2 regions of the Paenibacillus sp. NPDC093718 genome follow, and region 1 is predicted to be linked to the other one. Evidence: a T-box and tRNA genes for the amino acid it is inferred to sense, from the RefSeq annotation. Region 1 holds a T-box; the other holds one or more tRNA genes.
What was found. A T-box is a leader RNA that pairs with one kind of tRNA and senses whether it is charged. The one in region 1 lies ahead of ACQKPA_RS18060 (arginine--tRNA ligase), so its partner is inferred to be a tRNA-Arg.
Positions count from the first base shown of each region.

Region 2: it encodes a tRNA-Arg, which carries the amino acid that the T-box ahead of ACQKPA_RS18060 (arginine--tRNA ligase) is inferred to sense. The anticodon was not compared.

Region 1 covers NZ_JBNNUS010000005.1:509,574-517,488, forward strand. The annotation lists gene ACQKPA_RS18055 (hypothetical protein) at 39-479, shown strand; gene ACQKPA_RS18060 (arginine--tRNA ligase) at 568-2,430, opposite strand; T-box leader at 2,494-2,717, opposite strand; gene ACQKPA_RS18065 (class I SAM-dependent methyltransferase) at 2,774-3,541, opposite strand; gene ACQKPA_RS18070 (EamA family transporter) at 3,685-4,113, opposite strand; gene ACQKPA_RS18075 (acetyltransferase) at 4,247-4,690, shown strand; gene ACQKPA_RS18080 (DEAD/DEAH box helicase family protein) at 4,869-7,658, shown strand.
Region 2 covers NZ_JBNNUS010000015.1:25,507-50,348, reverse strand. The annotation lists gene ACQKPA_RS30170 (HPr family phosphocarrier protein) at 1-134, shown strand, start outside; gene ACQKPA_RS30165 (ABC transporter ATP-binding protein) at 466-2,265, shown strand; gene ACQKPA_RS30160 (response regulator transcription factor) at 2,304-2,984, shown strand; gene ACQKPA_RS30155 (sensor histidine kinase) at 2,984-4,060, shown strand; gene ACQKPA_RS30150 (amino acid ABC transporter ATP-binding protein) at 5,070-5,798, opposite strand; gene ACQKPA_RS30145 (amino acid ABC transporter substrate-binding protein/permease) at 5,791-7,179, opposite strand; gene ACQKPA_RS30140 (SIMPL domain-containing protein) at 7,504-8,265, shown strand; gene ACQKPA_RS30135 (ABC transporter ATP-binding protein) at 8,668-9,639, shown strand; gene ACQKPA_RS30130 (ABC transporter permease) at 9,636-10,484, shown strand; gene ACQKPA_RS30125 (ABC transporter permease) at 10,530-11,291, shown strand; gene ACQKPA_RS30120 (ABC transporter substrate-binding protein) at 11,323-12,375, shown strand; gene ACQKPA_RS30115 (hypothetical protein) at 12,617-12,856, shown strand; gene ACQKPA_RS30110 (PdaC/SigV domain-containing protein) at 12,999-14,072, shown strand; gene clpP (ATP-dependent Clp endopeptidase proteolytic subunit ClpP) at 14,821-15,417, opposite strand; tRNA gene ACQKPA_RS30100 (tRNA-Arg) at 15,580-15,654, opposite strand; gene ACQKPA_RS30095 (sugar-binding transcriptional regulator) at 16,024-17,067, shown strand; gene gap (type I glyceraldehyde-3-phosphate dehydrogenase) at 17,169-18,173, shown strand; gene ACQKPA_RS30085 (phosphoglycerate kinase) at 18,368-19,549, shown strand; gene tpiA (triose-phosphate isomerase) at 19,625-20,377, shown strand; gene gpmI (2,3-bisphosphoglycerate-independent phosphoglycerate mutase) at 20,378-21,922, shown strand; gene eno (phosphopyruvate hydratase) at 21,971-23,260, shown strand; gene ACQKPA_RS30065 (hypothetical protein) at 24,196-24,447, shown strand; gene ACQKPA_RS30060 (hypothetical protein) at 24,460-24,747, shown strand; gene ACQKPA_RS30055 (matrixin family metalloprotease) at 24,790-24,842, shown strand, end outside.

The DNA.
Region 1 (7,915 bases):
AAAAAGTATTTTCGATACATATTGAGGAGGCGTCGAGCATGCAGCTTACGAAAATATCACAGAATACCGCCATTTTATTGGAGCATGCCAGAAAATCGGGGCTAACTACTCCCGAACTGCTGGAGGCTGTTCGCTCGGGTGAGGTAGAGAGATTCCAAGTCGCGAACAATGGTCATTTTCACTATGAGGAATTGTTCTCTTATGCAAAAGAACATGGGGAAGATCTAGCCAAGGCCGTGAGCGAGGGGTACAAAATTACGTTTAATACCCGCAACGGGTTAAAGATCTGGCTGGAGGAAGCCTTCCGCATCAGCTCAGAGTCCGATTTTAGTGTAGGTGAAGGTATTATTGAGGGGCTGAAGCTCCAGGAAGAGCAGGTCGCTCGCTTGAAGGAAGCGCTGGCCGTCAACTGGACCCTGCAGGAAGAGCCTTCAGCAGATGCCGTCCAGGTCAGACTGACCGTCAGAGGATTGCAATAATATAGGATAGCCACCGTACGTATTCAACATGAATCGTACGGTGGCTTTTTTTAGTACAGCGTCATTGGTTAATCTCTTAGAGGGAGATTTACATCCGGCTTGGCGTGGGCAGTCCCAGTACGTCCAGTGCTTCTCCAAGAGTGTTTTTAAATAAGGAAGTGAGCCACACACGGAACTGTAGCACTTCATCCGCCGATTTCAGAATTGGGCATGCCGAATAAAAATTGTTGAACAAGGAGCACAGCTCATAAGTAAAGTTGCAGATGGCGCTTGGAGATAGATCCCGGCCAGCGGCGTACAGGGTATCATGCCAGGTGCTGATATGGCGAAGGAGCGCATGCTCCGCTTTTTCCATGGCAGGGAACCGGGCAGGTACCGACGGCGAAACACCTGCTTCTTGCGCTTTATTGAGCACGCTGAGTGCACGCGCGTAGGAGTAGAGCAGGTATACCCCCGTATTTCCTGATATTTCAGTGGCCTGCTTCAGATCGAACACCACCTCGGTTTGCAGTGCAAAGCGAAGCAGATAGTAACGGATGGAGGCGGCTGCGATCGTATGACTGGATAAACCGTTTTTATCGGAACGGGTGTCTTCGATGACCTTGGCTACTTGATAGATAAGCTCTGTGATTTTAATTCCGATCCCCTGACGTCCGGACATCGCGTAGGATCCTTTCCCGTCGGAAGTATCGATGCCGAGATCCGAGGCGGCAGAAGGGCTTAACGAAACGACGCCGTAGCTGACATGACGGAGCTTGTCGGCCTCTTTATGGAATCCCAAGCTTTCCAGCGCCTGCTTCACCATCGCCTGCGGGTACTGCTGCCTGTAATCAATGACGTTGATGACCATGTCTGCTTTGCCGAAAGAGAGCTGCTCGCCATGAGTGCTCGTCGTCCAAACCTCGTTTGTGAATTTTTTATATACAAAATCGTTGGAGAGCACACCGTATTTCCACAGGTGATAAGCGATGTCTTTGGCGGTGTAAGTCAGGATGCCATTGGAGCGCACGAGCACTTTATCCATACTGTGGTCTGACTCCGGATCGTCCACGGCTTCCGTTCCTGTTTGCTTGAGCACCCAGCAGCCTGCAAGTTTGCCCTCGGTTTCCTGATGGAAGAGCGGCGTGTTCTTCAACAGCTCGAAAGCGGACGCCCAGAACCCCTCTCTGACAATGCTGCTCTCCCAAACGAGCAGATCATAGTCAATGCCGAACTGCTTCATTTCTTCAAGATGCTCTTTGACAATTCTCTCGGCAACGAGCAGTCCGATCCAGGACAGATTCTGGTTACCCTCTTCCAGTGCGTGCAGAACCTCGGTCCGATGCTGAACCAGCCCGGGCTCCCTTTCGTAGGCCTTATTGGTACTTGAATACACGTCCCAGCAGTAATCGCCGAACCGGGCATGTTCCTTTGACAGCGGCGTGTGGAGCATCCCGACCACCGTATCTGCCAGTTGATTGCCAAGGTCGTCGATATAGTTATGAACCTCCACCTCGTAACCAAGCTTCCTCATCAGCCTGACCAGCGTATCTCCGATACAGGAGTTTCTTAGATGGCCGATATGAGCGGATTTGTTCGGATTGATGGAAGTATGCTCAATGACAATCTTCTCGTTCGTTGCCGGAGGCAATTCAAAGTGATGTCCAGCCCAATATTCCCAATCGATACGCAGATTCATAAAACCTGGGGCAACAATCTCCGTGGCATAGACAAGCTGTTTATAGGTCGTATCCTGCTCAAGCTCGGCTTGAATCAGCTCGGCAATTTGCAGCGGAGCCTTTCGAAGCAGCTTCGCTAGCTGCATCGCAATGTTGGTGGCATAGTCCCCATGCTCCATGCTGGCAGGCTGCTCAATCCGGATTGGAGTAGAATCGGGCAGTTGGACGCCCATATCTTCACACACCTGGTTTACAGCTTGTTGAAGGCTCGAAGTAATCAAATGACTTAACACGTTAAATCCCCCTTTGAAAAATAAAAAAAATACGTCAGAAAAATCAAAAAAGCCCTCATCTCCTAAAGAGACGAGGACTTGTGCTCGCGGTACCACTCTTGTTGTTAAACCGAAAGGGTTTAACCACCTTGATACGATAACGGTGTAAGCCGGGGCTTCCTACAATATTTCATTTCGGAAGACCATCTCCTGGGTCCGTTTCACCGCCGACTTTGTACCGGTTTCCACTCTTCCGGCTCGCTTGGACTAAAGTCAAGTGCAGTTACTCTCCCAATCAACGAAAATCAACATGTTCAAGTTTTTCATATTATTAACCATTCTATTTAGAAAATCAACCCTAAAATTATGAAACCTTCTCTGCAAAGACTCGCAGGCGCCTGTAATCTCCATAAAATGCATCCTCATGCCAAAGCGTCGCCTGGGCAGCTTGGCTGATGCGGGCAATTGCTGCGTCCTTCTCTTCAGCCGAGAATCCAGCGAAGAAACGATCGCCAAAATGCAGCAGCCAATACTTCACGCCATCCTTGCCCTCAGGCAGCTTCGTGGGACGGTCGAAGTGATGGGCGATATGCACCCGGAACCCATAGGATTCAAGCAAGGTCGTATACTGGCCCAAGCTGGGAAAATACCACGGATTTCGGGTGTCGGCATCCATTCCATAATGGTCGGCGAACACCGTTTTCAAGGCTTGGTAAATTCCGTCGATATTCCCCTTGCCTCCAAACTCCGCCACGAATCGGCCACCGGGCTTGAGTGCGCCATAGATGGAGCGTACCACACCACCAGCATCCTTCATCCAATGCAGGGCGGCATTGGAGAAGACGGCATCATACGGCGTTTCGGTTTCGAAGTTCTCGCCGTCTCCGGTCAGAAACGAAAGCCCGGGGTATTTGCTTTTGGCGCGCTCAATCATTTCGGCCGAATCATCCATGCCGGTTACGTATGCACCCGAAGCGGATATTTCATATGCCAAATCACCGGTCCCGCAGCCCAAGTCGAGAATTCGTTCTCCGGGTTGAGGCGCAAGAAGCTCTACGACTCCTTTTCCATAAGCCGAGACAAACGATAACTGCCGATCATAATCGTAAGCTTTCCATACTTGCTCTGACATAACAACACCCCTTCACCCATGAATTATCCTCATTGTGACATGTTTAACTTATAATTAGAAATATATAAATGCGATAATATTGATAGGTTTCAGCAATAAACGAACGAACAAAAAGCCGCTGAGCAGCGGTTTTATGTAGAAGCTTATTTAACGGCAACCAGAAGAGCGCCAACGGCAATGAGTGCAACGCCGGCTGCGTTAATCCAGGATATCTTTTCACCAAGAAACACAATGGCCAGAATGACCGCGATGACCACGCTCAATTTATCGATAGGTCCTACCTGCGATACTTTGCCGTATTTCAATGCAAGAAAATAAAACAGCCAGGACAATGCCCCCGCAATGCCGCTGAGCACAATGAAGCTTAATGCTTTCTTCTGAACCAGAATGTCACCGAGTTCCGAGAATTTGCCCTGAACCCCCACGACTCCCAGCAGAAACAGGGCCATAATGACAGAGCGGATGGCCGTTGCCGAATTGGCATCGATGTTTTGCAGGCCTATTTTTCCGAAAATGGCGACAAGAGCTGCCGTGACCGCCGACAGCAATGCGTATACAAGCCATAACGGCATGTTGTTCTCTCCTTCCTGACAAAGATAAAGTCTCTGATTAATGTACCGGATTCCACTATAATAGTATAGAGCGATTTACACAATATCATGAATATCGATGAGATCGAATGATTTGGAAGGGACTGGATGAAGCATGATGTTACATATAGCGCCTTATGCAGAAGAGTATCATGATCGGCTGGTGGAAATCTGGCTTCGTGCCGTATCCCAAACGCATGATTTCCTGACGGAGGAAGATATCCGGTTTTATTATGAGATGATGCAAAACGGAGCGCTGAGAGCCGTAGAGATCTGGGTCTGCTTGAATACCCAACAGGAACCGATTGGATTTATGGGGCTGGATGGCGCCAAAATCGAAATGCTGTTTGTGGATCCCCTCCATCACGGCTTAGGCACGGGAACGAAACTGATCCGGCATGCCGAACAGCTAAAGGGGTGGAGGCTGCAAGTCGATGTGAATGAACAGAACCCCATGGCTCATGCTTTTTATAAAAAATACGGCTTCGTGCAAATCGGCCGCTCCGAGCTGGACGGCTCCGGGAAGCCGTTTCCCCTTATTCACATGGAATTACAGTAAGGTCATGGATCATTTTTTTAGATTATCGAATTTTTAAGTTTTCAGCGCAGCTGAACCCAAGCGATAATTGCAAGAAGAGCATCCTTTATGTGCGGTCTGTCTTCTGTGGACGTGATCGATAGACGTTTTTCTTATACATTCCGATGAAGAAAGAGGTGCATCTAAACTGGAGGAATTCATGAAGTTTTTTCCGAGTAATCTGTCGTTTCGTTATCCGTGGCGCTCCTATCAGAAAAGGGTGCTTCATGGGCTGGAGCATCATCTGAAGAATCGGCATCTGCATTTGGTGGCGCCGCCGGGTTCGGGGAAGACCGTTCTTGGACTGGAAATCATGCTGCGCATTAACCGGCCGACGATCATCCTGGCCCCCACACTCACCATCAAGCAGCAATGGGCGAGCCGATTCGTGGAATTATTCCTAGACGATCAAGAACAGCCCGAATGGATCTCTACCTCGCTCAAGCGACCGGCATTGGTAACGATTACGACCTATCAAGCCCTTCATAGCCTGCTTAGTACTGCTGGGGAGCAAACCTCTGTGAGGAAGAAAGGCACGGCGGAGATAGAGCATGCGCATCAGGTTGAAGATGAGAACAACAGGGATCCCGAAATGGTCATGGAAGCTTCTGAGGCGGAGGTGATAGATAGCGAGGATGATATCACGAACGGTACAGAGGCTCAAGAAACCTTGGAGTTGTTGAAGCGACGGGGCTATCATACAGTCATTTTTGACGAGGCGCATCATCTCCGGATGTCTTGGTGGCAAAGTGCTATGCAGCTGTGCGAAATGTTGGGCCAGCCGACGAAGATTGCCCTTACTGCCACACCGCCATATGATGTTAATCCAAGGGAAAGGCAGCGGTATATCGAGCTTTGCGGTCCCATCGACGAAGAGATTAGCGTCCCGGAGCTGGTCCGTCATGGTGAGTTGTGCCCGCATCAGGATTACATAAGTTTGACCACGCCTACTCAAGAGGAGGCAGCTAAACTCCGGGAGTTTCGGCTGCAGGCAGCGCAGGTTAAGGACGAGCTGGTCCGGGATAAGTTCCTGGCGGATTTGATTGTCAATCATCCTTGGATTGGGCAATCCGAGACGTATACCGAAGAAATATTATCCTCGCCCGAGTATTACTCCAGCATGGTGCTGTATCTGCGTGCCGCCAATCAGCCTATCTGGAAGGAAGCGGTGAAGCTGCTCGGAATGAAGGAGAAGGAAACGCCCGATTTTTCGGAAGAGTGGTTGGAGGAACTGCTTAGCGGCATGCTGTATAAAGATCCGCATATGGATCGTGAGCTGCCGGAGTTAAAGGGTTTGCAGAAGAGGCTCAGCCGAATGGGCATGATTGAACGCCGGAGGGTTTATATGCGTTCTACGCCGGCATTTGACAAAATGCTGGTTCAGAGCGTTTCGAAATTGCACGGCATCGGCCGTATTCTTGATTTCGAGCGTTCCATGCTGGGGGAGAACTTGCGGATGGTGATTTTGACCGATTATATCCGTAAGGAGGACCTGCCGAAGGATGCAGCTGACGAGAAGCCGCTTCATCGACTCGGCGTTGTCCCTATTTTCGAGTTAATTAGAAGGCAGCAACCTGAGAAAAACAGTTCGCAGAGCGAGCATGAACTGCCTATCGGAATTCTGACAGGCTCTTTTGTTGTGCTGCCGGCAAAGGCTATTCCTACAGCTAGGGTTTGTGCCGATCGGCGAGGTCTTCACTTATCGGAGCGCCCCCTTGTGCATGACAGCCGCTATGTAACGATTGATGTACGTGATTCGAATCGCTCGGCTATCGTCGCAATCATAACGGAAGTGTTCTCGGAGGGAGAAATCCGGGTGCTGGTTGGTACGGCGGCTCTTCTGGGTGAGGGGTGGGATGCCCCCGGAATCAATTCCTTGGTCATGGCCTCATATGTCGGTTCGTTCATGCTGTCCAATCAGATGAGAGGGCGGGCGATTCGCGCGCAGCGCGGGAATCCCGATAAGACCGGAGCGATCTGGCATCTGGCCTGCATAGATACAGCCAAGAGCGACGGCGGCGAAGATTTGGGCTCGCTTGCCCGAAGATTTCGATCTCTCGTAGGTTTATCGATCTCGCACCAGACCATAGAGTCGGGCTTGGAGCGCATGGGCCTTGATCTTCGAAAAAGGCATACCGCAGATAGCATTAAGAATTATAACCGCGACACATTGGAGCGTGCGATGCAGCGGCATCTTCTGAAGGGGCGTTGGGATTCGGCGATTGCCCTTCACAGCTCCATGACGGAAGAACTGACGGCGGATCGAGAGAGCATCCCTAGGCCTGTCGTGTTTTCTCATACGGTGAAAGCCGTACTCCTATTCGCCGTTGGTCTGGGATTGGGCGCCTTCAGCGAGACGTTAACGTCTCCGCGTTTGTTCCAATCGGACGCGCCGGCCTGGTTCATTATACTAATCCCGGTTGCCGTTGCCTTACTCGTATCAAGTCCATGGGTATATAAAGCTATCAAAATGCTGGCGCGGCATCAGTCGCTGGAGCGAAGTATCCGTGAGGTTGGTCTCGTCGTTTATACGGCTCTGTTCGATATGAAGCTGGTCGAATCTGTGCCAAGTATTCATCGATTGAAAGCGGAGGAAGAGGGAGGAACCGTCACATGTTGGCTGAGGGACGGAACCACTCAGGAAAAAACACTCTTTTTGGATTCGCTGCAGCAGGTGCTGGACCCGATCGATAACCCGCGTTATCTTCTATACCGTGAATCGCGAAGCTGGTTTGTGAAGAAACGGGATTACCATGCCGTGCCGGAGGAAATCGGTCGGCGAAAAGAACACGCGGAACGGTTTGCCCAGCTGTGGCGCAAGCATATCGGTCCTGCCGAACTGGTCTATACTCGCACGCCCGAAGGAAGGAAAATACTTCTGACCGCGCGAGCGAGAGCATTGTCTTCCATTTTCGTGAAAAAATCGGAGCGGGTCAGTGCTTGGCGATAGGCAGGACTGTTTGTAGAAGCTACAGAGCAAGTGGCGGGTATGCGTTGTTTTAACGGACTCAGGGGCCGTTATTTGCTTGGAAAACGCTCTTACAGGTTTGGTAACGGACCTGAAGTCCGTTATTTATGAAAAATGAGGGTAATTTGCCTATGAAATAGCTAAATAACGGCTGTGGTGTCCGTTAAATTCTAAATAGGGCCGTTTTATCAGAAATAACGAACCTACGGTCCGTTAGAGTTTGTGTTCTGTGGGGGATG
Region 2 (24,842 bases), on a different contig from region 1:
GTATCATGGGAATTATGAGCCTTGCGATCAGCTCTGGTACGGAAGTTTACATTAGTGCTGAGGGAGCCGACGCGGAGCAAGCGGTTACTTCACTCGTGAACTTGGTGAGCAAAGAGGAACTCGAGAACCAATAAGGGTCACCGTGATTGAAGTTTAAGAAAAGTCTTGTTACTGCAAGGCTTTTTTTGCTATCAAGGTCTTCCGTTGCTGGATTCTCGCTTGGTTTTCGTGCGTACATATGGATCAATTTCGAGAAGGGGCGGAGAAATCCGCTCTTTTTCAACATATTAGATTCTATGGTGTCCCCGCAAAGTATTTGGAATAAGCCTCGTAGCTTAGGCTCCACTTGGTGGAGTTATTTTCGGTTGTTTCCCTAGAAGTAAGCCTTCGTTTAACTTCAGTTTAACTTGTTGAACTATTCTTTCCTTACAGACAATAAACAAGGATGGAAGGGAAGAGTAAACGATGAGAGAAACGGACCATACTTCTATACAGGAAATAGCTCAGGAAAGGCCGGCCGGCAGCAGCAAAGCAGGTTCGCAGGCCTTCTTCCTGCTATTAAAAGAAACGAAACCGCCGATGCTGCTGCTGATTGGAGCCATCTTGCTGAATGTGGTATCAACCCTGGTCGGGCTAGTCATTCCGATGTTTACAAAGAGCCTGGTGGATGGCTTCTCCTTAACGGATATGAACCGTTCCCATATCATCGGACTTGGGATCGCATTTGTGGTGCAGACGATAGCTGCCGGGGTTTCGATCTTCTTGCTGAGTTATACGGGACAGAGGATGGTGGCCGCCCTTAGGGAACGGCTGTGGAAAAAGCTGCTGGTGCTGCCGATCCGCTACTTCGATCATAACCGTTCAGGGGAATCGGTCAGCCGGATGACGAATGATACAGGAGTGATCAAAAGTCTCATATCTGACCATGTGGCCGGATTTTTCAGCGGGATTATCTCCATTGTCGGTTCCATTGGGGTGCTCCTCTATTTAAACTGGAAAATGACGTTGACCATGTTTATCGTCATTCCGATTGCAGCGCTGATTCTTGTGCCGCTTGGCAAGAAAATGTATAAAATATCGCTTGGCATGCAGGATGAGACGGCTACGTTTACGGCGAATATCAGTCAGGTGCTGTCGGAGATTCGTTTGGTGAAAGCTTCTAACGCTGAGGACAGAGAGTATGAGAATGGGCATAAAGGGATCACCAATCTGCTGAATTTCGGGATCAAGGAAGGTGTGGTATCCGCCTGGATCGCGCCGCTGATGTCTTTCGTGTTGATGATGCTGCTGGTGGTAGTCATCGGGTATGGCGGACTTCAGGTATCCACAGGGGCATTGACCGCCGGCGAGCTGGTTGCGTTTATCCTGTATCTGATTCAGATCGTGATGCCGATGACGCAGTTAACGACGTTTTTTACCCAGTTTCAGAAGGCCAAAGGAGCAACGGAGCGAATATTGGAAACACTGGATGCAGAGGAAGAGTCCATTTCGGAAGGTAGCGATGTGGTGAACGCGAATCAGCGGGTGTCCATCGAGAATCTTTCGTTTGGCTACAAGCCGGATGAGCTGGTGCTGCATGACATCAGCTTTCAGATGGAGCCGGGCACGGTCACGGCAGTGGTTGGACCGAGTGGCGGAGGCAAGACGACGCTGTTCTCCATGCTGGAGCGTTTTTACCTTCCGCAAAAAGGACAGATCCGATTGGGTAAGACGGCGATCGATTCGTTCTCTTTACGCTCATGGCGCGGGTTGATTGGTTATGTCTCACAGGATAGTCCAATGATCGCGGGAACCATTCGCGACAACTTATGTTATGGGATGGACCGGGAAGTGAGCGATGGGGAGATCCGAAGAGCGGCAGAAATGGCCTATGCAGATGGATTTATCGACGAGCTGCCGCATGGTTTTGATACGGATGTGGGCGAGAGGGGCGTGAAGCTCTCCGGCGGTCAGCGGCAGCGGATTGCGATCGCCAGAGCCTTGCTGCGGGATCCGAAGATTCTGATGCTGGACGAAGCCACCTCCAGTCTGGACAGCCGTTCCGAGATTGAAGTGCAGAAGGCGCTCAAGAACCTGATGGCTGGCCGGACGACGATTATTATTGCGCACCGGTTATCCACGGTTGTAGGAGCAGATCAGATTATTTTCATTGAAAAAGGAACGGTAACCGGACGGGGAACGCATGATGAATTGATTGAGCAGCATGACATGTACAGAGAGTTTGCCGTGCAGCAGCTGCAGATGAATGAAACGATTGAGGCCTAAGGGCGCCTTGAAATGCTGGGGAAGAAGGGATGGCCACCATGGCAAAAATATTGGTAGTGGACGACGACCCGAATATCCGCGAACTCATAAAGGTGTTTCTGGAGGAAGCGGGGATGGAAGGGGTATTCGAAGCCTCGGATGGCGTCGAGGCCTTGTCCGTCATGGATCAGACATCCGTCGATCTGGTCGTGATGGATATCATGATGCCGAATATGGACGGATGGGAGCTATGCAGGGAGATCCGGAGGAACACCGGTATTCCGGTGCTGATGCTGACGGCAAAAGGGGAAACGAGGCAGATCGTGAAGGGTTTTGAGTTGGGTACCGACGATTATCTGGTGAAGCCCTTCGAACCAGCGGAGCTCGTTGTGCGCGTCAAAGCGCTGCTGAAGCGGTATCAGGTAGCCGCATCGCAGACGGTGACCATCGGCAAGCTGCAGATGAACCGCAGAACCTATGAGGTCAAGGCGGGTGATGAGGCTTTTACCCTGCCGCTGAAAGAGTTCGAGCTGCTCTTCAAGCTGGCCAGTTATCCGGGGAGCACGTTGCCGCGCGACCGGCTGATCGAAGATATATGGGGATATGACTTTGAAGGGAACGAACGGACACTGGACGTCCACGTGAATCGGTTACGGGAGCGGTTCCCGGAGGAGAAATACCGGTTCAGGATTCGGACGGTGCGTGGTCTAGGTTACCGCCTGGAGGCAGGTGAAGGTTAATGAAGAAAACGCACAAAATATTGTGGAAGATCGTTCGGGAAACGCTTCAGACCATCTTGATCTTTGCGGTCTTGGGCGCGTCTTGGACGGCGGCGACCTATGTGACGCGGTTTATTTACACCTGGACGGGAACGCCGCGTTGGGATTATGTCATTCAGCTGATCAACTTGTTTGTTGGCGTCATCATCTTCTTCCTATTCATGCTGGTCGTGGGCATGTTCTTCAAGCATCGGCAAATGGCCATGCTGAATTCCATTACGGATGCCATGCGCCGGATATCGCAGGGAGACTTCAGTGTGAAGATGGACGAACAGGAATGGCGCGGGGAGTTCAAGATGATCGCCAGCAGCATTAACGACATGGCCGACGAATTGGGGCGGATGGAGACCATGCGTCAGGATTTCATCTCCAATGTGTCCCATGAAATTCAATCCCCGCTCACTTCGATTCGGGGGTTTGCCCGAGCGCTCCGAAATCCGCGTCTCACGGAAGAGAAGAGAGCCCGTTACCTGGAGATTATCGAAGGAGAGGGCCGCCGTCTGTCGCAGCTGAGTGACAATCTGTTGAAGCTGTCATCCCTGGAAGGAGAGCAGCCTGCATTCGAAATGGCGCGCTACCGGCTCGACGGGCAGCTGCGTGCGGTCGTCTTGGCGCATGAGCCGCAGTGGCTGGCGAAACGGATTCAGGTGGATCTGGATCTCGCTAAGGTAGAGATTGAGGCCACAGAGGATCTGCTGAGTCAAGTGTGGACCAACTTGCTGCACAACAGCATCAAATTCACGCCGGAAGGCGGTATGATCACCATCGTGCTGAAAGCAGGGGAAGACGGAGCCGAGGTTACGATGACGGATACGGGGGTCGGGATGTCGGAGTCGGACCAGCTGCATATATTCGAACGTTTCTACAAAGCGGACAAATCGCGTAATCGCGCTGCGGGCGGCAGCGGGCTTGGATTATCGATCGTGAAGCGGATTGTCGATATTCATCAAGGTAAAATAATGGTCCAATCCGAGCTTGGGAAGGGCTCGACATTTACCGTGAAGGTGCCTTATAAGCGACCACTGAATACGAAGTAGTGATTGTGCGGTGAGGGTTGGACATAAAGCATTTCCCTCGGTAATCTTGCGAATGTAACGGACACCAAGGACCTTATTTGCCAAATGAAGCACCGTAAACTAAAATAACGGACACCAGATCCGTTATTTTAGGATTTGTATAGGTAAATGCGGTCTTTTGGAAGGAATAACGGATCCTTAGTCCGATAGTCTTCGGAAAAGCTCCATTTCCCCCCTAATAAGGTACTCTCGGTCCGTTAGCTCCACTAAAACAGGTGCAATGCAGCCATAGCACGACCATTGCAGTCGGCTCTAAATAATATAATGCAGATGCCATTACATGGCTGGCGATAACGCTGTACGATAGCATGCAGATGCCATTACATAGCTGGCGATAACGCTGTACGATAGCATGCAGATGCCATTACATAGCTGGCGATAACGCTGTACGATAGCATGCAGATGCCATTACATAACTGGCGATAACGCTGTACGATAGCATGCAGATGCCATTACATAGCTGGCGATCACGCTGTACGACAATATGCAGATGCCATTACATGGCTGGCGATAGCGCTGTACAACAATCTGCAGATGCCATTATATGGCCGTACGATAACATGCAGATGCCATTACATGGCTGGTGATCACGCTGTACGACAATATGCAGATGCCATTATATAGCCGTACGATAACGTGCACATGCCATTATATAGCCGTACGATAACGTGCACATGCCATTGTTAGCCGTACGATAACGGGTTAGTTTCCAGCTAATAGGCTGGCCGGATAATAGGGTCACTGGTTGCTGCATGAATATGGTCGAAAGCCATCCAAGCACATTCCGAGTCCCACGCACCGTGTTTACCGCGTGCCTCTCCCCCACGGAAATGGCTGCTGCAAGCTGATCAGCGTCGACGCACCTCGGCCACGCACTGTGCGCACTGTGAGCAGTGCGCTCACAGTGAACAACCCGCAAGGTGCGTGCAGCCACACGGCAGCGGTTGGCTAAGGTAGGTTAGCTGCACTTTTACAGCACCTTCTCCAAAAAGCTGATCGTACGCTCATGCTTCGGTCTGCCGAACACTTCCTCCGGTGGGCCTTCCTCTACGATATACCCGCCATCCATGAAGATCACCCGGTCCGCAACCTCGCGGGCAAAGCCCATCTCGTGCGTGACGATCATCATCGTCATGCCCTCGCGCGCCAGATCCTTCATGACGCCGAGCACTTCGCCGACCATCTCCGGGTCCAGCGCCGATGTCGGCTCGTCAAACAGCATGATGTCCGGATTCATCGCCAAGGCCCGGGCGATCGCGACACGCTGCTTCTGTCCGCCTGACAGCTGGCTGGGGAAGGCCTCCGCCTTATCGGAGAGTCCTACTTGCTCCAGCAGCTTCAGCCCCGAGGCACGCGCCTCGGACGCGCTCTGCTTGCCCAGCTCGACCGGGGCAAATGTGATGTTCTTCAGCACATTGAAGTGGGGAAACAGATTAAAGTGCTGGAACACCATGCCGATGTTTTCACGTGCCTTATTGATGTCCGTTTTAGGGTCATTGATATCCTTGTCATGCACGAACACCCTGCCTGCCGTAATGTCCTCCAGTCTGTTGATACATCGCAGGAAGGTGCTTTTGCCGGAGCCCGAGGGCCCGATGACACAGACAACCTCGCCTTCCTGAACCTGCATGTTAATTCCCTTCAGCACCTCGTTCGTGCCAAAATTCTTCTTCAGTCCTTCTACGCGGATTTTATCCATGACGCACCTTCCCTTCCAGACGGCCCGAAATTTTGGTCAGAATGGTAATCACGACCAGATACATGATGGCGACCACGAGCCAAATATCAAACGAAGCGAATGTTCTTGCGATGATGATTTTCCCGGATTGGGTCAGCTCGACCAGGCCGATTACCGACAGGATCGACGTATCCTTGAGCGTGATCACCAGCTGGTTAATAAAGGTCGGGATCATGACCTTAATCGCCTGGGGAATGATGATTTTCATCATGGCTTTGCGGTATGGCAGACCGAGCGAACGGGCAGCCTCCAGCTGTCCAGGGTCAATGGATTGGATACCGCCCCTGATAATTTCCGTGACATAGGCACCGGCATTCAGGCTGAGTGTCAGGACAGCTGCCACGATCGGTGACATCGTGAACCCGAGCGCTTGCGGAATACCGAAGTAGATGAAGAAGGCAAGGACCAGCAGCGGTATGCCGCGGAAAATATCCACGAATACAGTTGCGATGCCTCGGAGCCATTTATTGCGTCCGACCTTCATAAAACCGAATATCAACCCTAGGAAAAACGCGAAGAACAGCGATACGATGGTCAACAGCAGCGTATTGCCAAGGCCCTTCAGCAGCGAAGGCAGCGACTCCACGATCAGTTCCCAGCGGCTTTGATCCGCCGCGCCCACGGCATTTTCGCCAATGTATTTTGCCTTAATGCGATCGTACTCTCCGCTGGCCTTCAGGTTGATCAAGCCGGCATTGAATTTCTCCAGAAGCTCCTGGTTCCGTCCCTTGCCGACGGCAAATCCGTAAGAGGCACCTGGCTCCATATCCGTAACGATCTTCAGTCCATTGTTCTGCTCGACTCCGTATGCAAGCACGGGGAAGTCGTCAAAACAGGCAACGGAATTGCCGGTCCTGACGTCGTCATACATCTGGGCCGAATCGTCAAAAGGCACGATGGTGAATCCGTACTTGGAGGATATGGATTCCGCGAAGCTGTAGCCCTCCGTACCCGTTTTGACGGCGACCTTTTTCCCTTTTAAATCTTCATACCCTTTGATAGACTCCTGATCCTGGCGAATGGCCATGACCACACCTGATTCAAAATAAGGATCGGAGAAGTCGAATTTCTGCTTCCGCTCTTCCGTGATGCTCATGCCGGCAATGACTCCATCGACCTGATTGGCTTCCAGCGCCTGAACCGCCGCATTGAAGCCGAGCGGCTTGATCTCATATTTGAAATTTTGGTCTTTTGCGATCGCATCCAGCAGATCCATGTCGATACCGACAAATTTGCCGCTTGCATCCTGGAATTCAAACGGGGCAAACGTAATGTCCGTTCCGATCTGATAGGTTTTACCGGAGGCTGGCTCTGCCGCGGCGCTTGCCGCCCCGTATGGCATGCCCGCTGCCATGAGTATCAGCAGTGACATGAACGCGTATAACATCCGGAATGATTTCATAGTGACCTCCTCTTTTTAAACACCGATGTAAGTTAGTTACCCATTAAGGCTTCCTTATTAAACAGTTGCCGTCTTCTTCATTGGGTATCTTATTTTGCTAATCAGCCAATCATGCCTAGATATACCAATTAACAGGGGTATTAAAATAAGTTGAAGAAAAATTTCAAAACCCTCTGTTCCGGATGCAACATTTACCAATGCCCTCACGTTAGAAGGGTAAGGCAAGCATGGCAGCGATGCCAATATTGAAGGAGGCTGACGATAATGAAAAGATGGGTCAAACAAGTAGGTTCCATCATGATTGCAGGTGCACTGTTGACTGGAAGCACGGCTTTAGTAGGATTGAGCGGGGCAACCGAGGTGCATGCGGCGGAGGCAGCACAGCAAAACCTTCTGACCGTACTCGGTAAAGGCGAGATCTCGGTGAAGCCAGATATCGTATATCTTTCCATCGGGGCTGAATCATATGCGGAAACCGCAAAATCCGCACAGAAGAGCAACGCACAGAAAATGGATAAAATTACGAAGCTGTTGAAAGAAACATGGAAAATCGATGACAAGGATATCAAAACCGAACAGTTCTATGTACAACCTAACTATACGTATTCCGATGATAATGGACGTAAAGTGAAGAATTACAGCGCCTATCATTCCTTAGAAGTTACTCTTCGCGACTTGAACAAAGTCGGCGATTTGCTTGATGCAGCATCCGATGCCGGCGCCAATTCCATTGGAAATGCCCGTTTCTCAGTTGAGAACCGCGATGCGTTTGAGGCTCAAGTGATTGATAAGGCGATGGCGAATGCAGACCTGAAAGCTCAGGCGATGGCAAAAGCCTCCAAGCGCCAGCTGGGCATCGTGCTGAACATTGTGGAAGGTTCCGTTGGTGTAGATACCATCTATGGTCTCGAAAAAATGGCAATGGAAGCACAATCCGTTGCAGCGGACGCGGGCGCCAACACCTCCGTGAAGCCGGGCGAGATCAAAATCTCGACGCAGCTGTACGTGCAATATGAGCTGAAATAGTAGCGCTTTTGACTTGGAATACTGAAAACCGTTCATCCGGATCTTATCGGGTGGACGGTTTTTTGTGTATCCTTTTTCGAAAAATGAAATACCATAATCAGGGCCCACATCCGTCCCTTCCCCTGTCGAAATACACAGAAAAGTGTTGTGTATAGGGGGAAAACGAGGTATAGTGAATATGCGAAAAACTGAACTTTGATCTGAACGTTACAGCCATACCCATGGATATGGCTTTTTTTTCTTAGTAGAGACTTCTAGCCGCCCCCACCTTTAAGAAACGGATTCTGCCAACCTGAGCACAACAGGCAGTAGGACCGTTTCTTCTTAGTGGGGAACGTTTTTGTGCATACTGGTTAGCAGGAATGTACACATGGAACAGGTCACATTTTGAAGAAGGGGTTGATGCATGTGATTGAACTTGTCCAGATCGAGAAGCATTTTCAGGGACAAGCGGTCGTGCATCCGCTGTCGCTCTCCATTAAAGAAGGGGAATTCCTGACTTTGCTGGGCCCCAGCGGCTGCGGCAAAACGACGATTCTCCGAATGATAGCAGGATTCGAACAGCCAACCAAAGGACAGGTCTGGCTGGCGGATCAGAATGTGACGGAAATGCCTGCGAACAAGCGGGATTTGAATCTGGTATTCCAACACTATGCTCTGTTTCCGCATATGACCGTAGAAGATAATATCGCCTTTGGGTTGAAAATGAAAAAAATGCCGCGTCAACTCATCATGGAGCGGGTGGACGAAGCCGTTGCCATGACGCAGCTGACCGCCCTGCGGGAACGCTTCCCGCACCAGCTGTCCGGTGGACAGCAGCAGCGCGTGGCCATCGCCCGCGCCATTGCCAACAAACCGAAGGTGCTGCTGCTGGATGAACCGCTTGGCGCACTGGATCTGCAGCTGCGGAAGAATCTGCAGTCCGAGCTCAAGCATTTGCAGCGGACGCTCGGGATAACGTTTGTATATGTAACGCACGACCAAGAGGAAGCCATGATGCTCTCCGATCGGATCGTCATCATGAACCATGGACGGGTAGAGCAAATCGGTACGCCGCGCGAGATTTATGCAAGACCGCAAACGCTGTTTGCCGCTACGTTTGTAGGGGAGAATAACGTTTTTTCCTCGCCAGAGGGTCTCTTTGCCGTGCGGCCGGAGAAACTCATTCCCCAGCGGGAATCGGGTGCCAAGAAGAGCGGTGTGATTGAGGATGTGCAGTACCTCGGCAGCGTTCATAAACTGCTGGTCCAATTGGATGATGAGCCGATGAAGGTCATGATTGCTCTCGATATCTCGGATGATCAGCCATGGGAGGTTGGCGAACGGGTTGGGGTGAACTGGAACGCCAAAGATGAGGTGATCATCGGATCATGAGGAAATCAAGGTTCCTATTGACTCCGGTCCTGCTGTGGTTATCCCTGTTCCTGATCGTTCCGATGCTAATCGTGGTCGGCATCTCCTTTCTCTCGCGGGATTCGCTGGGGAACGTCGTGTTTTCCTTCAGTCTGGAAGGATACAAGACCTTCTTTGATCCATTATATTTGGGGATCTACTGGGATACCTTGGTACTGTCGCTGCTGACTACGGTGATCTGCTTGTTAGTCAGCTATCCTTTGGCCTATTATATAGCCAACGCTTCCCCGCGTATCCAAACCTGGGGATTAATTCTGATCACGGTTCCGTTCTGGATTAACTTTCTGATCCGCACCTATGCCTGGGTCCTGCTGCTTCGGACCCAAGGCGTGGTGAACAGCCTGCTGCTGTGGATGGGATGGATCGACGAGCCGATTCAGATGCTGTATACGTACGGCGCCGTACTGCTCGGGATGGTGTATAACTTCATCCCCTTCATGGTTCTGCCGATTTACGTGGCCCTGGAGCAGATGGACAAGCGCCTTCTGGATGCGGCCAGCGATCTGGGCGCTTCCAGGTGGAAAGCATTCCGGCACATTACCTTGCCGCAGAGCAAATCCGGCATCATGACGGGAGCGGTTCTGGTCTATGTCTCGACTTCCGGGATGTTTGTAGTTACGGATATTTTGGGAGGCGCGAAGTCCTCCATGATCAGTAATATCATTCAGCAGCAGTTCCTGGGTGCGCGCAACTGGCCCTTTGGAGCGGCGTTGTCGGTGATCTTTGTGATTACGTCCCTGGTGCTGATCCTGCTCTTTAACCGGGCGATGCAAGCCCGGCATCAACGCGTAGGGGAGGGGAGATAAGTGAAGAAGAAGAATCACCCGCTGCTTGGGATTCACTCTTTCCTTATGATGGCTTTCATCTATGTACCGATCATCATGATCATCATCTATTCATTTAACAACACGCGGCTTAGCGGCAACTGGGAAGGATTTACATTGGATTGGTATGTGTCGCTATTCGAGAACCGGCATGTGATGGAAGCGCTGATGAACAGTTTGACGGTGGCGGTCATATCGACGATCGTTTCTACCCTCCTCGGAACTGCGGCGGCGCTCTCGCTTCGGAACCTGGGACGCCGAGGACGCAGCGGCATGAACGGGCTGCTGTACCTTCCGGTCATTATCCCGGATATTATTATGGGGCTGTCGCTGCTGGTATTGTTCAGTCAGCTGAATATACCGCTTGGCAAGACGACGGTGATCATCGCCCATATTACGTTCAGTCTGTCGTATGTGTATGTCGTAGTGACGGCCAGACTGTCGGGCATGGGCAAACAGCTGGATGAGGCGGCCCAGGATTTGGGCGCTACGCCTTGGCAGACGTTCCGGCATGTTACATTGCCGCAGATTGCACCGGGCATTATCTCCGGCGCCTTGATTGCCTTTACGCTGTCATTGGATGACTTTATGGTCAGCTTTTTTGTTGCCGGCCCCAGCTCAACAACGCTGCCGATCTATATTTACGCTCAAGTGAAGCGCGGCATCTCGCCAGAGATTAACGCGCTGTGTACGCTGCTCATTTTGGTCAGCATCACGCTGATTCTGTTAGCGCAATATATTCTTAACCGCGGCAACGGGGAAAAGAAACATAAAACATTACCGATCTAAACATGGAAGTGGAAAGAGAGGAGATATTGAATTGAAAAAATCAAGATGGACCCGCCTGCTGACGGCAGGCATGGTTGCGGTATTGTCTGTAGGACTCTTGGCCGGCTGCGGATCGGATAAGGAGACGCTTCACATTTACAGCTGGGCGGATAACTTTGATCCCGAGGTGCTGAAGGACTTCGAAGAGAAGTTCGACGTGAAGGTAACCTACGATAATTACGCAAACAATGAAGACCTGCTGGCTAAAATTAAGGCTGGCGGCAGTGGGTATGACCTCATTCAGCCATCCGATTATATGGTCAAAACGATGATTGAATCGGAGCTGCTTGAGCCGCTTGATATGAATAATATCCCGAACTTCGTCAATCTTACGGATACTTTCAAAGATCCTTCTTATGACCCGGGCAATAAATATTCGATTGTCTACACATCCGGTGTAACGGGAATTGCATATAACAAGAAGTATGTGAAGGATGAGATCAACAGCTGGGAAGATCTCTGGAACCCGGAATACAAGGGTAAAGTCCTGCTTCTGGACGACAACCGTGAAATGATCGGCATGGCGCTTAAGAAGCAAGGAAAGTCCAACAGCAGCACAGATGAAGCAGATATCACCGCAGCTGCGGATGAGCTGAAGAACCTGCTGCCGAATGTGCTAGCGTTTGATACGGATAACATCAAGCAGAAGATGATCCAAGAAGAAGGCTGGATTGCTACGGTCTGGTCCGGAGATGCGGCCTTTATTGCAGCGGAGAATCCGGATGTGGCGTATGTCGTGCCAGAAGAAGGGGCTACCATCTTCTCTGATAACTACGCGATTCCTAAGGGTGCCAAGAATAAAGAGCTGGCCGAGAAATTCATCAATTTCATGATGGAGCCTGAGGTCAGCGCCAAAAACTATGAATTTATCGGATACAGCAATCCGAACACCAAAGCGATGGAATTCCATAGCGAGGAATACCGCGCCAATACGATGATCAACCTGACAGATGAAGAGCTAGGCCGTACCGAGTGGCTCGATAATGTCGGTGACTCGCTCTCCATCTATGATCGTTTATGGACCGAACTGAAGAGCGGTCGTTAATTATAGGGCTTACATTTTCATATTTTTGTAATAAAAAGAGTCTGTCCCATTGGGGCAGGCTCTTTTTATGTTTCTGAAGATTAGGTCCTAAGTCCTGGAATAGGAAGAAATAGCCGATTTATACGAATCAAACCACAACTTCGGGGGCCGTTTCGTTGTTTATATAAAGGAGGCGCAAATGACTTAAACCAAGTTTCTATGCGTTTAATCAGGAAAAGGAGAAAGCGGCTTAAGCGATGTGATGGGCTTGTTGGTTATTGCAGAAATCGTTGCCGGCGCAGCAGCGGTGTTGTTTCTGAGCATCTTCAGGAAAAGCGCGCTGCATCTGCTGTTATTGAGTATTCACAGTGCGCTTGTCGGTATCGGATTATTTCTATTAAGTTATACAGTCCAGGTAAGCGAAGTCTTGTTGTTTATGAGTACATGCGCTCTCTTGTTTGGTGTATTTCTAAGCGTAAAAGCATTCATGCAGAAAGATTAGATGAACGTATAGGTCCTACGGCCTGGAATCAAAATTGTCATTGACTTTGTTACCAATACATTGAAAGCTTTCCTTATAATGATTAAGGGTAATAGATTAACAACTAAACGGAAACTTAATTTAACAAAGGTGGAATTCTGATATGAATCCTAAATTACGTGTATGTGCATCATTAATTGCAACTAGCGTCCTGCTTGGCGGTCTGGGTTTGAGCGGACAGGTCATCGATGCAAGCGCCGCTAAGGCACCCGTTTCCGCCAGCCAAAAATCGTCGAAGAATGAAGTCGTACTGAAATGGAATGGCAAGACCCTGTCACAGAAAGGTCTCGTGCTGCGCGGGGTAACTTATGTGCCGGCAACCGCTCTGCGGGACGGCCTGGGGATGCCTCTTAAATATGATGTAAAAAACCGTACGTATACACTAGGTAACGGTTATAACAAACTGAGCGCTGTCGTATATGATTCAACTGAAATCGGTATTCTGGTGAATGGTTCGTATGCCGGCGAGCCTGGCGGACAGATCATCAATGGTCGTCTGTATGTGCCATTCAAAACGATCAGCGAATACATGGGCGTTCAGGGGCAATGGAATCCTTCCTCGAAAACACTCAGCATGACACAGAAGAAACAGAACGACATTACGATCAAATCGGCTACGCTGAAGAAAAAGATTCAGGGCGTGGAAGCCGTTGTGAACTATCCTGTAATCAGCGGACTCGATAATGCGGAGGTCCAAGCCGAAATCAACAAAGTGCTGAAAGAAAATGCGTCCGGCGTAATCACCGGTGCCGAAGGGAATGCTGAGGAATTCCCGCCATCGGAATCCAGTTTCCCTTACGAATTCAGTGGTGACTTCGTGGTCCATTACAACCAGAACGACATTCTGAGCATTACGGCATACGATTATTCGTACACCGGCGGTGCCCATGGCATGACCTTCCGTAAAAGCTTCACGTTCTCCTTGAAGGATGGCAAGCAAATGAAGCTGGGCGATTTCATCAACATGCAGGGCAAGAACAAACAGAAGCTGAACAACCTTGTGCTGAACAAGCTGAAAAAAGAAGGGGGCTACCTCGGCGGATTTGAAGGCGTGCCAGCGGATGCTGATTTTTATGTGAAGGATAACGCTGTGGTGCTGTACTTCCAGCTTTATGAGTACACCGCATATGCTTATGGATTTCCGGAGTTTGAACTGAAGCTGAAAGAGTGGAAGTAAGAGTATACGGTAAGCGGTTTGTGTAAACTGCAATCATTTATTTTCATCCTATAGCTTGTCTAGAAACATGATGTTGTCCTGATGTAACACTGTACTGGAACCAGTTGCGAAAAATCCCCTGATTACGTGAGCGTGGAGCGTGTACTCCCGTTTCCTGCGGTCAGGGGATTTTTTGCGTTTATCGAGAGGCTTGCCTTCGAATACGGACGGATATGTGATCCTTAGGAATTGCTGTTTTAGGCATTCTCTGATTAACATAGTCCTCTCGATGATAACTTGTTTAGCTTGTACACCATGCGCACGATGCGTGGTCTGAGGCAAGCAAGCCGTACGGTAAAGGTCACAAGTCGCCCTAGGCGTTATCGATGTCACCCTGTTTGTGAAAGCAGTGAGGGTGGCGCATCATTAGGCCTTACGTACCCAATTACCCTTGCAAAGGAAGCCTGCACGGCCTTCCTCTATTCCCTCCTCACAAGTAAAGGCAGGCCTTTTAGGAGGGGGATGTCCTTTCCGTCTTTATGTTTTATAGAAAAAATCGTACCGAAGTGAGAGTATCCTTGGAGGAGCAACGCGTTCGCCTTTGAAATCGGGAAACCTCCCTATCCATTCATTCAAGTTTCCCGATTTCAACAGCGACCGGAGGGGATACTCTCACTATTTAGCACTCGAAGTTTTCATGAGTTTCCCCTTCAGAGGATAAGAAAGGGCAGGCACCGGATAACGGCGCCTGCCCTTTACTTCATTTCTTTTATAAGCCTTGCGGTGGTGTATTCTCTAATACTTGATCAATCAGACCGTATTCTTTGGCTTCGTCAGCCGTCATGAAGTAGTCACGATCGGTATCCTTCTCAATGCGCTCCAGCGGTTGGCCAGTGCGATCGGAGAGGATGCGGTTCAGCTTGTCGCGCATTTTGAGAATGCGGCGAGCACGGATCTCAATATCCGTGGCTTGACCTTGTGCGCCGCCGAGCGGCTGGTGAATCATAATCTCGCTGTTAGGCAGTCCGTAACGTTTGCCTTTAGCGCCTGCGTTGAGCAGGAATGCGCCCATGGAAGCAGCCATCCCGACACAGATCGTCGAAACGTCCGGCTTAATGAACTGCATCGTATCGAATATCGCCATACCTGCGGTAATGGAACCGCCAGGACTGTTGATGTAAAGATGAATATCCTTCTCAGGATCCTCAGCCGACAAGAACAGCATTTGGGCAATGATGGAATTGGCGACCACGTCATTTACGTCGGAGCCGAGGAAGATAATGCGGTCTTTCAGCAATCTGGAATAGATGTCGTACGCCCGCTCACCGCGGTTGCTTTGTTCAACGACCATAGGTATAAAACTCACGTGGAAAACCTCCTCTTAAGTACCTCATATAAATACTGTTACCGTATTACCCACATGATAAACAATTTAAATCAAAAAGTCAAAGATAGTCAAACTATTGGGTAAAAAAAAGAGCCGTCATGGGCGCTTTAGGGTAATCAGTATAGAGAATAAAAGTTATAATGGCGCGCCCGCGAGGAATCGAACCTCGATCTCAGGCTCCGGAGGCCTACGTCATATCCATTGGACCACGGGCGCATAAGAAAAATGTCTAACGACGTACATTCAAAGAAGACAGACCGCGTTTAGCGGTAGTTTTTCTTGCGATATCAGGAAGCTGGCTCCGAGAAGTTTATACTTTCTGATATCTAAAAAATTAGCAACGAAGTTGATTATACCGCATCTATTGAAAAAATACAATAGCAGACAAAACTTTGTTCCTATTATATAGACGAGCCAGTACTTGGCCATAATGTATAAGAATGCCCGGGGCAGAGAAATATACTTTCGGACACTTGCAACCGGCATAATTATTGGTTAGAATAAGGTGGGACTTAAAAAGTTTAACTGGGACATTTTACGACCAGGTAGAGGAGAGCCGAGACGAAGTTTGCAGGAGTGGAATGCATGCGTAACCTATTAGAAATACAAGAGCAGCTTCTGCCGGATCTGATGGACACTCTTAAACGAAGGTATACCATCCTTCATCAGATCAAGTTGTCCGGAATTGTTGGCCGAAGGACATTGGCTTCATCACTCTCGATGACCGAGCGTGTTCTCAGAGCAGAGACTGATCTTCTGAAAGCGCAGGGGCTGATCGAGATTGAAACGCTTGGCATGCGCATCAGCAGCTCAGGGATATGCTTGCTGGAGGAGCTGGAGCCGGTCATGAATGAGTTATTCGGACTGGTTGAACTGGAAGAGAAGATTCGTCAGGCTTACGGGCTTCGTAAAGTGGTCATTATTCCCGGTGACAGCGAGTCATCTCCGGAAGTCAAACGCGAGCTTGGCCGGGCCGGAGCAAGAACGCTGCTAAGCTTTGTCCAGGATGGAGATACGATTGCCGTAACTGGCGGCTCCACGCTCGCCGAAGTGGCCGAGCAGATGTCCTCTTTGCCAGGCGGCGAACCGCTGACAAGCACTTGGTTTGTGCCGGCGCGGGGCGGTCTTGGGGAGAGCATGGAGATTCAAGCGAACACCATTGCTTCCAAGATGGCAAAGCGCGTTGGGGCTGAGTACCGATTGCTTCACGTACCGGATCTGCTAAGCGAGGATGCCTATCAGTCTCTGGTGCAGGATCAGCATATCCAGGAGATCGTGGATGTGATCAGGCGCTGCCGCGTCATTATTCACGGCATCGGAGATGCCATGGAGATGGCAAGAAGGCGCAAACTGGATGAAAACTCTATTCAGAACTTGCAGGCAGATGGCGCGATTGCGGAATCCTTCGGCTACTACTTCAGTGAAGATGGTGAAGTTGTCCACAAAATGCTTACTCTCGGGCTGCGGCTTGAGGATATTATGCGGACAGAAACGATCATCGGCATTGCTGGGGGTCAAGGCAAGGGCAAGGCGATTCACGCGGTGCTGAAATTCGGACATGAGGATATTCTCGTTACCGATGAAGCCGCGGCACTGGAAGTCGAGAAGGAGATTGACGCCGGTATTTGAATCCACGGGCGTACACACCTGATTTTTCATTATTGTTGTCTTGATTGGCTTAACGGCCAATCTTGAATATATAAATTTTACAAATATGGAGGGAACTACTCATGGTTAAAGTAGGTATTAACGGTTTTGGACGTATTGGACGTAATGTGTTCCGCGCTGCGCTGAACAACAGCGAAGTTGAAATCGTGGCAATCAACGATTTGACGGACGTAAGCACGCTGGCACACCTTTTGAAATATGACACAACTCACGGAAGACTTAATGCAACAGTTGAAGCTAAAGAAGGCGCACTCGTTGTAAACGGCCGTGAAGTGAAAGTATTCGCTGAGCGTAACCCTGAAGCATTGCCTTGGGCTGAGCACGGCGTTGAAATCGTTGTAGAATCCACTGGTATTTTCACAGCGAAAGACAAAGCTTCCGCTCACTTGAAAGGCGGCGCTAAGAAAGTTATCATCTCCGCTCCAGCAACTGATGAAGATATCACCATCGTTATGGGCGTTAACGAAGACAAATACGATGCAGCTAACCATACTGTAATCTCCAACGCTTCTTGTACAACAAACTGCTTGGCTCCTTTCGCAAAAGTTCTTGACGAGAAATTCGGTATCGTTAAGGGTATGATGACTACGGTTCACTCCTACACGAATGACCAGCAAGTGCTCGATCTTCCGCACAAAGATCTGCGTCGTGCTCGTGCAGCTGCTGAAAACATCATTCCATCCACAACTGGTGCTGCTAAAGCGGTTAGCCTCGTTCTGCCACAATTGAAAGGCAAATTGAACGGTATGGCAATGCGTGTACCTACGAAGAACGTTTCTGTAACGGACCTCGTAGTTGAGCTGTCCCAAAACGTAACCCTTGAAGATGTAAACGGTGCTCTGAAAGCAGCTGCTGAAGGCCCGCTGAAAGGCATCTTGAACTACTCCGAAGAGCCGCTTGTATCCAGCGACTACAATGGCGACCCAGCTTCTTCCACTATCGATTCGCTCTCCACTATGGTAGTTGGCGACAACATGGTGAAAGTTGTTTCTTGGTATGACAACGAGTGGGGCTACTCCAACCGTGTCGTTGACCTCGCTGCTTACATCGCAAGCAAAGGTCTGTAATTGATCTAGCCATACAATCGAAGAGGAGTTCCGTTTCACGGGTCTCCTCTTTGGTTCATGGTTTTTCCTTGCTTTCATGCCAGAGCACTGGGAAGAATAGATAAGATCCGGGCGCTGGTTAGCGATAGAGAGAGAAACGAGAGCAACTGCATGCTGTCGGTGAGGAGAATAGTTTTCTTAGGAGGAACGTGGAGATGAACAAGAAAAGTGTACGTGATGTAGAAGTAAGCGGCAAACGGGTGTTTGTCCGTGTCGATTTCAATGTACCGCTCGAAGATGGTAAAATTACAGACGACACTCGTATTCGCGAGACTTTGCCGACCATTAAATATCTGGTAGAGCAAGGAGCGAAAGTCATCCTGGCCAGCCACATGGGTCGTCCAAAAGGAGAGGTCGTTGAATCTTTGCGCCTGACTCCGGCAAGTCAGCGTCTGTCCGAGCTGCTCGGCAAACCGGTAGCCAAAGCGGATGAAGCCGTAGGAGAAGCCGTTAAAGCTCAAGTCGAGAAGCTGCAAAACGGCGATGTGCTCGTGCTTGAAAATGTTCGTTTTTACGCTGGTGAAGAGAAGAATGATCCGGAACTTGCGAAGCAATTCGCCGAACTGGCCGATCTGTTCGTGAATGACGCGTTTGGTGCTGCTCACCGTGCGCACGCTTCGACAGAAGGTATCGCTCATCATCTTCCGGCTGTATCGGGATTGTTGATGGAGAAAGAGCTGTCCGTTCTCGGCAAAGCCCTTTCGAATCCGGACCGTCCTTTTACCGCCATCATCGGTGGATCGAAGGTTAAGGACAAAATCGACGTGATCGACAACCTGCTTACGCTTGCTGACAATGTCATCATAGGCGGTGGACTTGCTTATACGTTCTTCAAAGCTCAAGGCCATGAAATCGGTCAATCTCTGCTTGATAAAGAGAAGCTTGACGTTGCACTCGGTTTCATCGAGAAAGCTAAAGAGCTGGGCAAAAACTTCTACCTGCCGGAAGATATCGTCGTAACGGACGAGTTCAGCGCAGACGCGAATACCAAGGTCGTTGATATCGACGGCATTCCTGCCGATTGGGAAGGCGTTGACATCGGTCCTAAGACTCGCGCCAAGTATGCAGAAGTGATCAAGAACTCCAAGCTTGTCGTGTGGAACGGCCCTATGGGCGTATTCGAAATCGCTCCGTTCAGCAACGGTACTCGTGAAGTGGCACAAGCTTGTGCGGATACGGAAGCTTACACGATTATCGGCGGCGGCGACTCGGCTGCAGCTGCAGAGAAATTCGGCCTTGCCGACAAGATGAATCACATCTCGACAGGCGGCGGTGCATCTCTTGAGTTCATGGAAGGCAAAGCACTTCCTGGTGTTGTGGCACTGAACGACAAATAGAAATAGGCACTATATTGGATAGAAGTGGATGAAGTTTGGACCCCGATTGTTCGGGGGAATAAAGGAGTGAATCGTGTGAGAACACCTATCATAGCTGGTAACTGGAAAATGTTCAAAACCGTTCCGGAAGCAACTTCATTTATTGAAGATGTGAAAGGCAAAGCGGAAGTAGAAGGCGTGGAAAGCGTGATTTGCGCGCCATTTACCAATCTTCCTGCATTGGTTGAAGCGGTCAAGGGCACGAACATCAAAATCGGTGCACAAAATCTTCATTTTGAAGACAATGGCGCCTTTACGGGTGAAATCAGCGGCTTGATGCTGAAAGACCTGGGCGTGGACTACGTCATTATTGGACATTCCGAGCGCCGTCAGTATTTTGCTGAAACCGATGAGATCGTGAACAAGAAGGTACATGCGGCATTCCGCCATGGTCTTCTTCCGATCGTATGCGTCGGCGAGAAGCTGGAAGAACGCGAAGCCGGCCAAACCAAAGACGTGTGCAAAGTACAAACGGAAGCAGCGTTCGCAGGTGTTCCTGCTGATCAAGCGGTTCATGTCGTTATTGCTTACGAGCCAATCTGGGCGATCGGAACGGGCAAATCCTCTACGGCAGAGGATGCAAACGAAGTCATCGCTTATATTCGTGAACTCGTTAAAGGCCTGTACGGCGAAACCGTTGCAGAGCAAGTTCGCATTCAATACGGCGGCAGCGTGAAGCCTGAAAATGTAGCGGAGTATATGGGACAAAGCGACATCGACGGCGCGCTCGTTGGTGGTGCTAGTCTACAACCGGCTTCCTACATCGCACTCGTTGAGGGGGCGAAGTAAATGTCTGCTCCAAAACCCGTAGCTCTGATCATCATGGACGGTTTCGGGCTTCGCAACACCGAGGTGGGCAATGCGGTCGCTCAAGCGAACAAGCCTAACTACGACCGGTATTTGAAGCAATATCCGAACACCACGTTGACTGCTTGCGGTGAAGCCGTAGGCTTGCCGGAAGGTCAAATGGGGAACTCCGAAGTGGGTCACTTGAACATCGGCGCAGGCCGGATCGTGTATCAGGATTTGACCCGTATCACGAAGTCGATTCGCGAAGGAGAATTCTTCGAGAACGAAACGCTGGTGGAAGCCGTTCGCGCTGCCAAGAACAACAACAAGAAGCTGCATCTGTACGGGCTGGTATCCGACGGCGGCGTTCACAGTCATATTGAGCATATGTTTGCCATGCTGGATCTTTGCAAGAAGGAAGATTTCCATGACGTATACATCCATGGCTTCATGGATGGACGCGACGTGGCACCGGACAGCGGCAAGCAGTTCGTTAAGGATCTGATTGCGAAGATTGAAGAAGTGGGCGTTGGCCAAATCGCTACGCTTTCCGGTCGTTATTATGCGATGGACCGCGACAAGCGTTGGGATCGCGTCGAGAAGGCTTACCGTGCCATGGTGTATGGCGAAGGACCTAAATATACGGATCCGCTGAAAGCCATCATCGAATCTTACGAGAAATCGGTTTACGATGAATTCGTAGAACCGACCGTGATTGTGAATGGTGAAGGCGAGCCGGTTAGTCTGGTGGAGAGCGGAGATTCCGTTATCTTCCTGAACTACCGCCCTGACCGTGCGATTCAGCTGTCCCAGGTATTTACGAATAATGATTTCCGTGGTTTTGAGCGTGGACCGAAGTTCCCGCAAAACCTGCATTTTGTATGCTTGACGCTGTTCAGCGAGACGGTGGAAGGCTTCGTTGCCTACAAACCGAAGAATCTCGATAACACGCTCGGCGAAGTGCTGGTTCAGCACAACAAGAAGCAGCTTCGGATTGCGGAAACTGAAAAGTACCCGCACGTGACATTCTTCTTCAGCGGTGGACGCGATGTTGAGCTTCCTGGCGAAACGCGCGTACTGATCAACTCGCCGAAAGTGGCGACCTACGATCTGAAACCGGAGATGAGCGCCTATGAAGTGGCGGATGCTTGCGTGAGAGAAATCGAAGCAGATAAGCATGATGCGATCATTTTGAACTTTGCCAACCCGGACATGGTAGGTCATTCCGGTATGCTGGAGCCGACGATTAAAGCCGTTGAGACTACGGATGAGTGTGTCGGCAAGGTCGTTGAGGCTGTTTTGGCAAAAGGCGGGGTAGTTCTGATCACCGCTGACCACGGGAACGCCGACATGGTATTTGACGAGAGTGGACGTCCGTTCACCGCACATACTACGAACCCGGTTCCGTTCATCGTAACGGATGAGAACGTAACGCTGCGTGAAGGCGGTATTCTGGCCGATATCGCGCCAACGATTCTCGATCTGATGGGGCTGCCGAAGCCTGACGAAATGACGGGAACCTCCATGATTGCAGCACGTAAATAAGTAGTTCATAATGGAACATAAACATAACATTAAAAGGAGACTATACACATGACTATTATTTCTGATGTATATGCACGCGAAGTCCTTGACTCCCGCGGGAATCCAACCGTAGAGGTTGAAGTATACCTGGAATCCGGTGCAATCGGTCGCGCGATCGTTCCATCCGGTGCTTCCACTGGCGTTCACGAAGCCGTTGAGCTTCGCGACGACGACAAATCCCGTTACCTGGGCAAAGGCGTTCTGAAAGCCGTTGAGAACGTGAACGAAATCATCGCGCCTGAAGTGATTGGCATGGACGCTCTGGACCAGCTTGGCATCGACAAGCTGATGATCGCTTTGGACGGTACGCCGAACAAAGGCAAGTTGGGTGCGAACGCAATTCTGGCCGTATCCATGGCTGTAGCTCGCGCCGCTGCTGATGCATTGGATCTTCCGCTGTATGTTTACCTTGGCGGATTCAACGCAAAACAACTTCCGGTACCAATGATGAACATCGTTAACGGTGGCGCTCACGCGGACAACAACGTTGACGTTCAAGAGTTCATGGTATTGCCTGTTGGCGCACCTAGCTTCAAAGAAGCGCTTCGCATGGGCGCTGAAATCTTCCACAACCTGAAATCCGTTCTGAAGGGCAAAGGCCTGAACACAGCGGTTGGTGACGAGGGTGGTTTCGCTCCTAACTTCACGTCCAACGAAGATGCCTTGTCTTCCATCATCGAAGCGATCGAAAAAGCCGGCTACAAGCCAGGTGAAGATGTATTGCTGGGTATGGACGTTGCTTCGACCGAGTTCTTCAAAGATGGCAAGTATGTTCTGGAAGGAGAAGGCAAATCCTTCACACCAGCAGAATTCGTTGACCTGCTCGCTTCTTGGGTAGACAAATACCCAATCGTAACCATCGAAGACGGATGCTCCGAGGACGATTGGGAAGGTTGGAAATTGCTCACCGAGAAATTGGGCAACAAAATTCAACTCGTGGGTGACGATCTGTTCGTTACCAACACCGAGCGTCTGGAAAAAGGCATCAACGAAGGCATCGGTAACTCCATCCTGATTAAAGTAAACCAAATCGGTACATTGACTGAAACGTTCGATGCGATCGAAATGGCAAAACGTGCAGGATATACGGCTGTTATCTCCCACCGTTCCGGTGAGTCCGAGGACAGCACCATCGCTGATATCGCAGTAGCTACCAACGCGGGTCAGATCAAAACGGGTGCTCCTTCCCGTACGGACCGTGTGGCGAAATACAACCAATTGCTTCGCATCGAAGACCAATTGGGCGAGCTTGCTCAATACAACGGCTTGAAGTCGTTCTACAACTTGAAGCGCAAATAATTGAAATAAGAGAAAGCCCGGCTCCTGCTTTTGTGGGAACTGGGCTTTTTTGCATTAGTTTGAGGGGACGCGGCATAGGGCTGCACACTCCGTTATCGTGCTGTGGGATGGTGCGTATATCGGTTCCGGTCGCTGTTAAAATCGGGAAGCTAGGATATGGAATAGGCTGAGGAAGCTTCCCGATTTTAAAGGCGAACGCGTTGCTCCTCCACCGATATACGCACCTGAGCGGGGAAGAGGTGTGCAGCCTCTTGGGGGGCATCTCGTAGTAGTGCAAAGAAAGCCCAGCTCATGTCCGATCACATGAGCTGGGCTTTTGGGCGTGGGAGGAGGAGAGTGTGAATGGCTGCATGCTGGTATCGTGCCGAGGAGCGGTGCGTATATCGGCTCCGTTCGCTGTTAAAATCGGGAAGCTGGAAGGAAATAGGCTGTGGAAGCTTCCCGATTTTAAAGGCGAACGCGTTGCTCTTCCCCCGATATACGCACTTGAGCAGGGAGGAGGTGTGCAGCCTTTTCGTGGACATCTCAGGATCATCTTATAACCTATCTTAATATCTTTAGCCCAAAATGGAACAAGCCCCCATCTGTATCCTTCTAATTTTATTTTTATGCGTAACTCTTGTTGTATTAGTTGTATTCTATATACTAGATGTCCTTTTAAAGAAAAAAGAAGCAAAAATTCAAAAAACTGGAGGAGGTTGCACGAAAATAAGTGGGTTAGTGTTTTTTTATAAGAATGCCGCTCACCTTTCACCTCACGATATGGACACCCAAAACCAGAAGGAGCCAATTACAATGAATGATCTGTTTTGATTGGAGGGGGATTACTAATTCAGCGACTAATACTGTTGTTAATTATTATTTTCATAGTTTCTGCTTGCAATGGATCAAATAAGGGGGAAGTTATTAGCTCGAAATCATGGGCATACGATTTTGTGGTATTTAATAATGTCACATACAAATTGACGGATCAAAAATTAAAAGATAGCGACTTAGGGGGGAAATTAGGCGTTATTGAAACTAAACTAGATTCGGAAACAGGTGTTTATCGTGGAACATATACGAATGCCTATGAGATTGGGACTGAGATCTTTTCTATAAAAGATAAGGATATTAGTGAAGTTATAGCAATCAAAGTTGAAAACAATGAAATTCACATTTTAGTTAACAAAGAGAATGAAGAATAGGGAGTGATGTAAATGAAAAAAATAATTCCTATAATATCTGTTGTTCTGTTATTTTTATTAGTTGCTGAAAGTGTAGGGGCTTACGAGTTGCTCGGATATAAAAGAAGAAGTTTAGGTACTATGGGATATCAAATAGATAGTAAAGTGGATAGTACGTGTAGTTCTTCAGCAAAGTCAGCAATGAGTATGTGGGAAAATACGCCTGTAAATTCCACAATACACTTTGTTGAATCATCAAGCGCCACATGGTATTTTAGTTGCAGCAATTTTGGGAATGTTAGTTGGTCGGGCTTACATTAGCCTACATTGAGCGGAAATTATTTACTTTACTCAGCTATATCGATGAATACATATTACACTAATTCTTATTTGGTGTATGAAAGGAACGCTGTCTT